Regions from separate parts of the Psychrobacillus sp. FSL W7-1457 genome, predicted to be linked through region 1. Evidence: predicted binding sites of a transcription regulator. Region 1 holds the regulator's gene; each other region holds the start of a gene.
The links. Region 1 encodes LexA, which represses DNA repair genes until DNA is damaged. Its sites were predicted from a motif close to CGAACATATGTTCG; they were not measured.
Positions count from the first base shown of each region.

Region 2: uvrB (excinuclease ABC subunit UvrB) is a predicted target of LexA. The motif match lies at 2,842-2,855, and genes of this name have one in related genera.
Region 3: NSQ95_RS09120 (UV damage repair protein UvrX) is a predicted target of LexA. The motif match lies at 2,499-2,512, and genes of this name have one in related genera.

Region 1 is NZ_CP151993.1:1,632,613-1,636,842, reverse strand. It holds gene NSQ95_RS07785 (recombinase family protein) at 1-478, opposite strand, end outside; gene NSQ95_RS07780 (LysM peptidoglycan-binding domain-containing protein) at 475-786, opposite strand; gene lexA (transcriptional repressor LexA) at 961-1,581, shown strand; gene NSQ95_RS07770 (hypothetical protein) at 1,727-2,107, opposite strand; gene NSQ95_RS07765 (DinB family protein) at 2,363-2,812, shown strand; gene NSQ95_RS07760 (hypothetical protein) at 3,027-3,605, shown strand; gene NSQ95_RS07755 (hypothetical protein) at 4,013-4,230, shown strand, end outside.
Region 2 is NZ_CP151993.1:2,932,419-2,936,648, reverse strand. It holds gene NSQ95_RS14315 (HDOD domain-containing protein) at 1-983, shown strand, start outside; gene NSQ95_RS14310 (hypothetical protein) at 1,106-1,459, shown strand; gene NSQ95_RS14305 (competence protein ComK) at 1,460-1,969, opposite strand; gene NSQ95_RS14300 (IDEAL domain-containing protein) at 2,183-2,413, shown strand; gene uvrB (excinuclease ABC subunit UvrB) at 2,921-4,230, shown strand, end outside.
Region 3 is NZ_CP151993.1:1,901,156-1,905,385, forward strand. It holds gene NSQ95_RS09105 (ABC transporter permease subunit) at 1-304, shown strand, start outside; gene NSQ95_RS09110 (ABC transporter permease subunit) at 301-1,341, shown strand; gene NSQ95_RS09115 (hypothetical protein) at 1,655-2,047, shown strand; gene NSQ95_RS09120 (UV damage repair protein UvrX) at 2,560-3,813, shown strand; gene NSQ95_RS09125 (cytoplasmic protein) at 3,874-4,230, opposite strand, start outside.

The sequences.
Region 1 (4,230 bases):
GATTCCCTCGAGTTTTTAAATTCTTTTCTGGCTTATAACCTTGCGAGATTGCTCGTTTCATCCCACGTTTAATTTTGGCGTTGTGAATTTTGCGCTGATACTCCTCCACTAAGGCAAGAATTTCTAAAAGCATAGAATCCATTTCATTCAGGTTTAATATTCCTTTATCTTGCAATGTAAATACTGTAGTATTCGTTTTCTGCAGCATATGAAGGACTGCCATTCTCCCATTTCCTCTGCCGATTCTAGTTTCATCTTGGACAAATACAGCTTTAATATCGTTTTCCTTCACATAATTAAGCATTTCTAGTAGGCCATCTCTCTCCACATCGTACCCACTATGCTGGTCTAAGAATACTTGAGAAACCTCATAACCCTGTTTTGTTGCAAAATCTATTAGCTCTTCTTCTTGTCTCTCTAGTGAAGTTTCTTGAGTAGACTTGTCTGTACTTACCCGACAATAAATAACTGATTTCATTCTCCTGCTACCTCTGTTCCATAATTTAAGTGATAGTTCTCACTTACCTTTGGAATTACTATAACATCTCCTGGTTTAATAGAGGTATCATATAAATTATTCATTTCAATAACTTTACTAATCCAGTCTTCTTTAGAATCTTTTACTCCATATTCACTAGCAAGTCCCCAAAGGGAATCTCCTTGTTCTATATGAATTTCGTAATTTTTCTCTGCCGAGATTGTATGTGTAATAGCCATAGTTGTTATGAAAATTAGATTAAGTCCTAAAAATAACGCTAAAAAATAATTGTTTTTTAACCAATTCATGTTAAAACCTCCAAATAAGAATGTTTGTTCGGTATGTATAATTTAATAATAATGCGAACACTTGTTTTTGTCAACATATTTTAGAACCTATGTTTGCATATTGTATAGGACACTGTTATACTATTAACAAGTATTAATATAGTAGGTAATTTATTACTAAAAGAGGTGAACTCATTGAAGAAAGCGTCGAAAAGACAGGAAGATATTTTAGCTTTTATAAAAGAAGAGGTTCGTAAAAAAGGCTATCCACCTTCCGTACGTGAAATTGGCGAGGCTGTTGGACTTGCCTCAAGCTCTACAGTGCATGGTCACTTAGCAAGATTAGAGAGTAAAGGGTTAATTCGGAGAGATCCTACAAAACCACGCGCTATTGAAATATTGGACGGTCTGGAAGTTTCTGTGGAAAGACAGGGAGTTGTGCATGTTCCTTTGGTAGGTAAAGTTACTGCAGGTATGCCTATAACAGCTATTGAAAATGTTGAAGAATTTTTTCCTTTACCTGAGACGTTCGGTACATCAGACGACCATCTATTCATGTTAGAAATTATGGGTGACAGTATGATTGAAGCTGGAATCTTGAATGGAGATTATGTTGTGGTTAAACAACAACAATCTGCTAATAACGGGGATATTGTAGTTGCAATGACTGAAGATGACGAAGCTACTGTGAAACGGTTCTTTAAAGAAAAGACATATTTTAGATTACAACCAGAAAACTCGACTATGGACCCTATTATTGTGAACCAAGTTTCGATTTTAGGAAAAGTAGTTGGAGTATACCGACATATCCACTAATAATCTCTTGACTTATTTCCGTATCATAGTATGATTACGTAGAGCCGATATCATATCTAAACTAGAAAGTGGACATTTCTGTTTAGATCATCGAAAAACCCCTTCGCATTTATATGTGAAGGGGTTTTATTTTTGATTTAATGGCTTATACCTTGTTTGCATGATTAGAAATCACTCTCATTCCTTCTAACAATGTTTTAGATTCCTCATTAAAATAATGCCTGATATCTTGCCTCATTAGTAAGGACGGGTTTTCTTTTATTTTCATTCTTAATGATCTCACGTCAAACATTTTTGAGTACATATTAATTGAATAGATAATCGCCACCTCTTGGCGAGATACAGGCTGAGGTTCAGAGTCAATGGTAGTGTTTAAATACTGTAAGACATTTAAAGTAGCGTCATCTAACAAATGCTTATATAAGTTAAGATGATGTATATTATCAATTATATATTTCCTAACTGTAATATAGTCTAATTTTTCCATACAATCGTTAATTGTATGAATCATCTCTTTAGTTTCCACACTTACCCCTCCGCCATGTTTTATATTATTTTACGTTCATGAATAGCTTTTACTAAATAAAATATGAGCGGAAATTAATTCTACTTTAAAATTAAAACAGCATATTAATCTCTACTATCTTTTAATTGTTCGTTATTTGTGTTTCTATATAAAAAATGGATTATTCATTTAACTAATCCTCTATTATTACCCCAATAAAAAACTAATAAACCAAAGAGAGTTATAGTTTAATTACCAACGAAAGGAAGATGAAAGATGCTATTCCCTTATCGGAACGATTATCGAAAAACGTTATTGCCCTACTTAAAAAATTTACCTGAAGAAAATTGGTTAAAAACGACAAAAGACTACCCAAACAATTTAGCTTGGGTAATATCACATATTGCTACAAGTGAGGATTATTGGATAAATGAAGTTGCTTTCAAGAAGAATTTAATATTAACTGTAGATGAATATTCCCAACCATTAGAAATTATTAAAGCCTATGAAGAGATCAGATTACATACAGATGCAATTCTTGAAAGTATGGAAACTATTGATTTAAATCAATTGATAGAGGTCCCTATCTTTTCTGATGGGTGGAGCCCGCCTTCTATACCAACTATCCGTTGGGCATTTCAACATGTGTATGGGCACGAGACTTACCATATAGGTCAAATAGCAGTAATTGCTCATTTAAATGGATTTCAAAAGCCCCTCTTCTAAGTTGGGCACTCATTCTTTTCCCTAAAATCCAAACAATTCATTACAGCTTAACGACCAAGTCTACTTTATTCATTTATTTTATACATTTTTATCCTTTTATGGTTTTTTGTTTAACTTACGGGGTAAAGATTTATAATCCTGATGGAATATAAATCTTAATTGCTAAACACCTTTTTACTTCAGTTAAAACATAACGAAAAGGAGATAAAAAAACATGAGAAAAGGCTTACTGTTACTCGTATTATTCTCTACTATTTACTTATTTGCCTGTAATTCTACTGAAGAGGTTACACCTCCAACAGTAAACAAGACTGAACAACCAATTGAACTTAAAGCATCTAAAGCAGAAATGATATCAACTAAAGCTCCTGAGGATTTTAAAGATAGAGAAGCTGTCGAAAAATATGTCGCCGAAGTTAGAGAAGCTTATGCGAAGGTTTCTAATTTAGGAGCTGAGTGGGATGCATTAAGAATGGGCTCTTCTACTGGAGAGGTAAGCTCTTTAAAATTCGCAGAAATAATTAAATCTGACTTTTTACCCAAAAACATGGCTATTATTGAATTAATTGAAGCAATTGTAGCTCCTAATGAGGAGATAGCTCTAAGTCACGAACTGTTGATAGACGCAATAAATAAGCAGCATATAGCATTTAGTGAGGTTGCAACTGCTATGGAAACAAACGATTCTAATAAAATGACGAAGGCAAACGAAATTTTAAGTGAAGTAAGAAAGCTAGATCGCGAATTTGGAAGAGAAATGGAGAACTTACTACTTGAATATAATATAGATTAATATTAAAATATCATATTTTTACTTAACATCATTTAGATGGCATGTTACTATTCATGGCCGTCTTTTTTGTCGTGTCATCCCTTATTCTTCTCCTCCCTTCTTAAGCATGTAATTCTCTCGCAAATCAATTTTTTATATCCTTCAAACACGCCTTTTCAAAGCCAAAAAGCTCGTTTATGAGCGATAAGAAACAAAATAGCAGTGCCTTCATTTCCTTAACTGAATATATTAATTAGGTGATTTAAAAAATGGAGTATTCAAGGTAAATAGAAATAAAATCAGCGTGAGAAAGATCTTAGTATGTGCTCTGATAGTATGCCTTTGCTTGTTCGCTTGGAAGAATGCTATTAAGGATTAATGTACTTAGAACAAAGTGCTTTTCTATTACCAGGAAGGGGTTATATAAAATGAGAAAATGGTTCGGATTAGTACTACTTTCAATCATTCTAGGTGTGACAGCCTGTTCTCCATCTTCAAAGGAGTCAAAGACCGATAAGGAATCGGAAGAAGTCGAAAAAAAGGAAGAGCAGTCTGTAACTAAAGAAGAAAAAGAGGTTGTCGAGGAAGAGCAGGAAGTAGAAGTTGTCGAAGAAGTATCAGCGGATAAGGAATTGATACAATTATA
Region 2 (4,230 bases), 1.3 Mb from region 1:
GGATAGTGGTAGAGATATTAGAAAATATTACGATAACTCCCCGTCTTATTAAACAAATTAGACAAATAAAAGCAATGGGCTTTCTTCTTGCATTGGATGATTTTGTTTTAAAACAAAATGTTCACTATTACGATGAACTGTTTAGCTTAGTTAGCTTTATTAAGATAGACTTTCTTGCCACTACAGTGGAAGAGAGGAAATCGGTAGAGAAAATTGTCCAAACCAACTATCCCAACATTGTACTGCTAGCTGAAAAGGTTGAAACACGAGCAGATTTTTACGAAGCTAAATCTGCCGGCTATAAATTGTTCCAAGGGTACTTCTTTGCTAAGCCTGAAATTATTAAGGCTACAGATATACCTGCTAACGTAGTGCAATACATTAGACTGATCAATCTTTTACGCAAGGAAGAAGCCTCTATGGATGAAATTGCGTTAGAAATAGAGAGAGACGTTTCCTTGACCTTTAAAGTGTTAAAAATGGTCAATTCTCCAGTTGCTCGACCACGTTCCAAGGTTCGCTCGATTAAACAGGGTGTTTTAATGTTAGGGCTGGAGGAAATCAATCATTGGCTTCATGTCTTGTTACTGCGAGAGGTACATCAAAACTACAAAGGGGATGGACTAGCTATTGTAGAATCATCCTTATTTAGAGCGAAATTTTGTGAGCTACTTGCTAAACAAAAAAACCTGACGAATTCCTCTGAATATTTATTAGTAGGCATGTTCTCTCTAATGGACACCATCTTACATAAGAAGATGGATCAGCTAGTCAAAGAGTTACCTCTTTCTGATGATGTAGCGGCTACTTTGGTTGGGTCCAACACTGAGATGACGCCTTTCTTAGATTTAACTATTGCCTATGATGAGGTACGTTGGAACGATATGCTCGAAGGAGCTAATAATCTAGAAATAGATTTTCCAAGTCTTAATAATTTTTATAAGGAAGCTCGCAAGTGGGCAACTGACATAGTATCACAATGATTTAACTGCCATTCATTAGATTGGCAGTTTTTTGATTGAAGTTCTTTTCTTTCCATTGCATTTTCTTTTAAAAGTTGTAAAATATAAGAACAAATGTTCTTTTAAAAGAAAGGTGAATGAAGATGCCCTTAATACCAGAAGAGGCAATTCCATATTTCGAAAAAATGATTTATCTTCCCATGGTATTTACCATCTTGGAAAAGGATCGAACCATTATTGAAAAAGCCCCATTCAAATTAAACAGACCTTATTTGACTCTCGTAGAAGGAGCAGCGAAGCAAGTTCAAAAAGAGCTAAAAGACACACATGTCTATATGAGAAGGCATAGTATGAAAGTGATTAGAGGAGAAGGAGATGATATGTTCACAGAGTACGTGTTTTTTCACGGAGGGTACGAGGAGCACCGTCGTTATCTGAACGTCCGTCTTCGTAACCGCGTAGAAGAACTGCTTTCTATGTACTTAACCATTACCTAATCAGTTGCGAATGTTTTTACGCATAGATGCTTGTCTAGAGGTGGCATATCCGTTGTTTAAAAGATGGCTCATTCGTTTCAGGAATTGGGTGCTTAATATGTTGGCATACGCCACTTGACGATTCATAGTGTTAGGCGAAACAGGAACATCAATGGTATCCCCATTAGAAAGGACAACGGTAGATCCCTTTTTATTTGGGTAAAAAGTTTCGATGGCCTGATAGGAAAACCATATATTTAAATCTGATTTTGGAGAAAGAACAGGAATCCATATACAAGGGGATCCAAAGTCATGAGCTAGTATGATTGGTAGCTTAAAATAGTTGCCAATCGTTTCACGGGAAAGGTTTACTGCGTGTTGAAAGGAAGAACCGTAGAAGGAGCAGGAATAACGAACGATTTCGTATGGCTTTTTACTTACCATGGAGGTTTCACCAGAAAAATTAGTAACTTTCGTGTAAACTTTGTTATTTACTACAGAAGGTTGAAGTAACGCGGTTTCGAAGGAGATAAGATGGGATTTATTTTCAATTTTATTAGTCAGAAGATTTCACTCCTTAGTATATTATAATTTAAATTATAGTTAATTTTGGAAATAAATCAAGCTAATGTATCTAAAATTCAAAAAATACTTCTATTTACTGTATAATCTAAATTTTCTCAAAATGATTGCAACTAGCCTTAAGCTTTTATATAATATAAAAAAGGCATCGGGGTGATTGAAATGGACAAACAATATTCATATACAGATTTTATGAAAGCAATGGGACAAACAGGGAAAGAAAGCTCTGCAGAAAAGTTGTTAAACGAGATTTATCTTGATATGTTTTTAAATGTTGTCCACCGAGAGCAGAGAAGTTTTCGGCTAATGGGTTTAATTGACGAGGCATTGGATCGCAAGGATAGAGAAGCATTTAACGAGTACACGAACGTGTTACTTCATCTGAAAAATTAAAGTTGCTTATGGGCCGGGAATTCGTGAGGAATTAATAGTTAATATATGTTTAGGATGGGGCTAGGATAATCTAATCTCGTGCCCCCAAAAAGTGAGATTGCGACATGCAATTTCACTTTTTGCATTTAATTTGGGTAAATGTCTTTCTAAAACAATAGTTCGGAGCGAAGGCTACAAACTAAAGGAAGAACAACGGCTATTAAGAAAATATAAAAAGCAGTTCAAATTTTACACTGAGTGAAATTTGAACTGCTTTTAGTTTTGATAAAAAGTCTATTCTTTTCATATTAAAAAACTAACATTCTTATATTTATGCAAGATAAAATGTAGCTTTTTCTGTAAAAGAGGGTAGTAATAGATAGGAAGAGATATTTATCATTAAATCGTTGATATGACAAAGGTTGAACCTACTCTGAAAATTTATTTTAAAAACGTATGTTCGTTTTAATAGTGTTAGAAAAATGATTATGTTAAACTAAATTTAATAAGCACACGGGAGGCATACATATGGAACAAATTTTTGATTTACAATCTCCGTATGAGCCAGCAGGGGATCAAATAGAAGCAATAAAAGAGCTAGTAAAAGGAGTAAATGAGGGCAAAAAGCATCAAACATTACTAGGGGCCACAGGTACTGGTAAAACCTTTACTATTTCGAACGTAATCCAACAAATTAATAAGCCAACCCTTGTCATGGCCCATAACAAGACACTCGCAGGACAGCTTTATAGTGAGTTCAAGGAATTCTTTCCTAACAATGCAGTAGAATACTTTGTCAGCTATTATGACTATTTTCAACCAGAGGCATATGTGCCACAAACGGATACTTATATTGAAAAAGATTCTAGTATTAATGAAGAAATTGATAAATTGCGACATTCAGCCACTTCCTCATTATTTGAGCGTAAGGATGTCATTATTATTGCTTCTGTTTCCTGTATTTATGGACTCGGAAATCCAGAAGAATATAAAGAAATGGTCGTGTCACTAAGAGTTGGCATGGAAATCGATCGGAACCAACTGTTAAGAAAATTAGTGGATGTGCAATATGAACGAAACGATATTAATTTTACTCGTGGAACATTTCGAGTCCGTGGAGATGTAGTGGAAATTTTCCCTGCCTCTCGTGATGAGAGATGTCTAAGGGTAGAATTTTTTGGTGATGAAATAGATCGGATTCGAGAAGTGGATGCGTTAACAGGAGAAATATTGGGTGAACGGGATCATGTAGCTATTTTCCCAGCCTCCCACTTCGTAACACGAGAAGAAAAGATGAAAATAGCCATAAATAATATTCGTCAGGAATTAGAGGAGCAGCTTACTATTCTTCGCAGCGAGGATAAATTGTTAGAAGCTCAAAGACTGGAGCAGCGAACGAATTATGATTTAGAAATGATGGAGGAAATGGGCTTCTGTTCGGGCATCGAAAACTATTCACGTCACTTGACGTTAAGAGAAGCTGGAGCAACCCCATACACTTTATTAGACTATTTTCCGAAGGATTTCTTATTGGTAGTAGATGAAAGCCACGTTTCATTACCACAGGTTAGAGGAATGTTTAATGGAGACCAGGCGCGAAAGTCTGTGTTAGTAAATCACGGTTTCCGATTACCTTCTGCATTAGATAACCGACCGCTCACTTTCCAAGAGTTTGAGGGACATATCAATCAGGCCATCTTTGTATCCGCAACTCCGGGACCATACGAATTAGAGCATACACCAGAAATGGTCGAGCAGATTATCCGACCTACGGGATTATTAGATCCTATTATTACAGTGAAGCCGATTGAAGGACAAATAGATGATTTAATTAATGA
Region 3 (4,230 bases), 270 kb from region 1:
TACAGAGCTTGCAAGATCGCTTGGATTCGGCAAATTGATTATTTTACTCATACATATGTTTAGAAACGCGATTATTAGTATCTTTTTTCAATCGAAAAAAACGATGTGGTTTATGCTTTCCAACTTATTTATCCTAGAACGTATGTTTAATATGCCAGGTATTATGTTTTATTTGAGTGCTAATATAACTGGAGAGTTATTTTTTATAACGGTGTGTAGCTTCTTTTTCCCAGTGTTCCTCCTGTATAGCTTTGGTGAATGGTATTTTCTACGTCATGTGAACAAGGGGAGAGCAATAGGATGAAGCAAAAATCAATTTGGAGACAGCCTTATTTTGTGTTTGGATTTATTATATTAGCCTTCTTTTTATTAGGTAGTTTTATATTTGAATGGATTTTTGGACCAGATCCGAAGCAAACCTACTTTTTAATGGAGAATGGCAGAGTTATAGAAGCTGCGCCGTTATCTCCTAGCTGGATGCACCCACTTGGGACGGACCAGTATGGCTATGACATGTTTGCTAAAATCATGCTTGGTGCAAAATATACCATCATTTCGGCAATGGGTGTTGCAGCTGTTCGAATGCTCATCGCAGTACCGCTAGGGTTTGCAATCGGTACTTATTGGCAGAAGAGACGTACGCTTATTAACAGTGCTATTGATCCTCTACATTATATTCCTATGACGATATTCTCTTATCTAATGCTTTACCCTGTGTTATGGGAGCCGATGGAGGGATTTTCTACAACAGTATGGGAGCGAATTATTATTCAAGTAGTATTAATGGCAATCATTACGGTACCGATAGTAGCTTCACTTATAGGTAATGAGGCTAACCTTCTCTATCAGGAGGAATATGTTTTAGCTTCTAAAACACTGGGTGCTGGACGACCGAGAATTATTACTCGTCATCTATTTCCAATGATGAGAGAGAAATTATTTGTTTTATATGGCCAACAGGTAGTAGAAACATTAGTGGTGTTCACTCACCTAGGATTGTTGCAATTATATATTGGAGGTACGGCAGTTAGCTATGACCCTATGTTTGGAGACCCTCCAAAATCGATTGCCTATGAATGGGCTGGACTTTTTGGATCATCTTTCCGATATTTACAAGGTGTGCCTTGGCTCCCACTAGGTCCTGCAATATGCTTTGCCTTAGTTATTTTAGCCATTTCCGCCATGATAGAAGGTTATACTCGGGCTGTGAATGGACAAGTCAGAATTCCAAAGAGAAAGAAAGTGGCGTTTGTATCTGAGGACGTCGTGGAATGGAATAAGCAACAGCTACAGGATAAAATGCAACTTTTACATGAGGGGAAAGAAAAGCAGAAAGTTTAGGAAAACCTATTAACCTCCTCTCATGTAAGCCAGAGGTCACTAAGTAGAATGAATGACAGCTAGGCTCATAATAAAGACAAGTCTATGTTGTAACTAACGAGTTTACTTCAGAGGCGCAAACATAGTAAAACGCACTTGAATTCAAAATGTAATTCACAGTGCGTTTTTACTGTTTTAATTTTGGGGGATTAGTAGGTGAATTACACACTTAGGATAATGGATATTTATGTTAAAATGATATTACGGATCTGGAAAGATTGTAAAAGGGTGTCCTTGCGCTAACCGGGCAGGTTAATAAAATGGAGGGGAATTTTTGAAAAGAAACAAAGTACTAATTTTCATTATATCTGTGATTTTTTTATTGTGCTTAGTGTGGATTTTATTTCCTAATAAAAGTGCAGAAGTAAAAAGGTTCACCTATGAGATAGAGGAAAACAATGATGACCTTATTTTTGAAGTTAACTTTCAATTCATTAATTATACAGGTGATTTTAGTTATGCAACTATTGTTTTAGACAGTTTTTTTTATCAGCGACTTAAGAATCCCGAATCTGTTGAACCCATTTTTTTAAACGGTTTAGTATCTGGTTCTACAACAATAATTATTAACAAAGAGGATTTAACTCCAGACTTTATTGAATCGTTAAAATCAAAGGAAAGAAATCCTTTTCGTGCTATAAGTATCGGGGAAGAAATTATTTTGTAATAAATCGACTAACGGGGCGTTCGTTAAAATAGATAGAAAAGATCTGTGACATAACTAGTCAATAAATTAAAAGATGTGAGATCAGCAACTTGATTTCACGTCTTTACTTTTTTAAAGATAACTGATTTCTAATTAAAAATTATTTCTCTGTTCTCATTGTTTGGAGCAAAGCGACGTGAGGAGATTAAAATCGTGCACCGCAGAAAGCGCCCGCCGGAGCGGAAAACAGCTATATTGTATTTTGAAGAAACTTTTGTTGCAACCTTTTTTATCTGCGAAATATACTGTGATTTATTTTGTGAAATACTGTGTTTTTAAGACGGTGATTTTACGTTTGCACCTCACAAGTAAACCTGTAATTGTAACGAGTTTTTAAATTTAAAATGGCCATCCGAGCAAATGTCAGCCAGTCCGATACAACTCCTCCAATGGTCTACATTACCATTGAATAAGAACGTACGTTTGTATTATACTAAGAGGAACAAATGTTTCTTTTGGGAGGAGAAGCTTTTATGTATGAGGGCTTAGAAGATCGAAGCATTATTTGTATAGACATCCGAAGCTTTTTTGCAAGCTGTGCTGCGGCAGAGGCGGGGCTTGATGTGATGAATACGCCTATTGCGGTTATTGGAAACTTGGAGCAGAAGGGAAGTATTGTGCTTGCTGCTTCACCTCCGATGAAAAAAAGGTTTGGTGTTAAAACGGGGTCCAGATTATTTGAAATACCAGACGATCCTTCCATCCATCTACTAGAGCCGAAAATGGAGTTTTTTGTTCGGGTTTCAATGGAGATAACACGTTATTTAAATCAGTTTGTCCCAAGTGAATCTATTCATGTGTACAGCGTGGATGAATGCTTTGCTGATTTAGGGGGAACCGAAAAGCTTTGGGGACCAATTGAGCGTACAGTCAAACGTATTCAGGATGGCCTGCATTATCAGTTTCAGCTTCCATGTGCAGTGGGGTTGGGGCCGAATATGCTTGTGGCAAAGCTGGCACTTGATTTGGAGGCAAAAAAAACTGGCTTTGCCAAATGGACGTATAAAGACATCCCTAAAAAGCTGTGGCCTGTTTCCCCGTTAAGTGAAATGTGGGGGATAGGATCACGATTGGAAAAAACGTTAAATAATATGGGGATTTTCAATGTAGGGCAGCTCGCAAACACTTCCTTGGATCTACTGGAGGAAAAATTTGGGGTGATGGGAAATCAGCTGTACCACCATGCCTGGGGGATAGATCTCTCGGAACTGGGAGCACCCATTGTAGATGGTCAGATAAGCTATGGAAAGGGTCAAGTATTGTTTCGCGACTATCGAACGAAAAAAGAAGTAATGGCAGTCATACTGGAAATGTGTGAGGACGTGGCCAGAAGAACAAGAGAAGCTAATATGGTTGGACGCACTATTCATCTATCGGTCGGTTATAGTAAGGAAGTTTTTGGTGGTGGATTCAATCGTTCACGCTCTATAGATGAACCAACGAATGCGACCATGAAAATCTATAAAATGTGCGAGCAAATTTTTGATGACTTTTACGACCGCAGCCCGGTAAGGAAACTATCCATTTCGATCACCAATCTAGAGCCAGAGAACTCGATGCAGCTAAGCCTTTTTGAGGAAGGGAAGTGGAAGGAACGAAAGCTTGGGAAAACGATGGATTATCTTCGAAACAAGTATGGTTCAACCGCTGTTTTACGTGCAGTTTCCTATACGGAAGCTGGCACTGCTGTTAAGCGGGCGGGCCTACTTGGAGGACATAAGAAATAAAAAAGGGAGGACTTGGACGTTGGTCACAAGCCTCCTTTTTTACATACTAGAACCATTATTTTAGTCTAGCTTAATCATAATAGTGTCATGAGGCATTACTTTCATACTTGGCTTAATGCATTGGTCATTTACCAAAATAGAACCGCTTTTTATTTTATCAACGACAACAGTCCTACTCCAATCAGGTATTTGTTGAGAAAGAAGAGAGTCAATACGATACACCCCTTCTATAGACTTAATCATTATATGAACTTCCGATACTCGATTTTCTAGATAAAGATGAACGGGTATTTCTGTCAAAATGCTTTTTTGATATACAGGCTCTCGTCCATAAACCCTCTCATGTTTACGAAAAGCTTTATAAATGTCTAGCTTTTTATTCCAAGTGTGGTTTTTTTCGCATTTGTAAATAGCAAA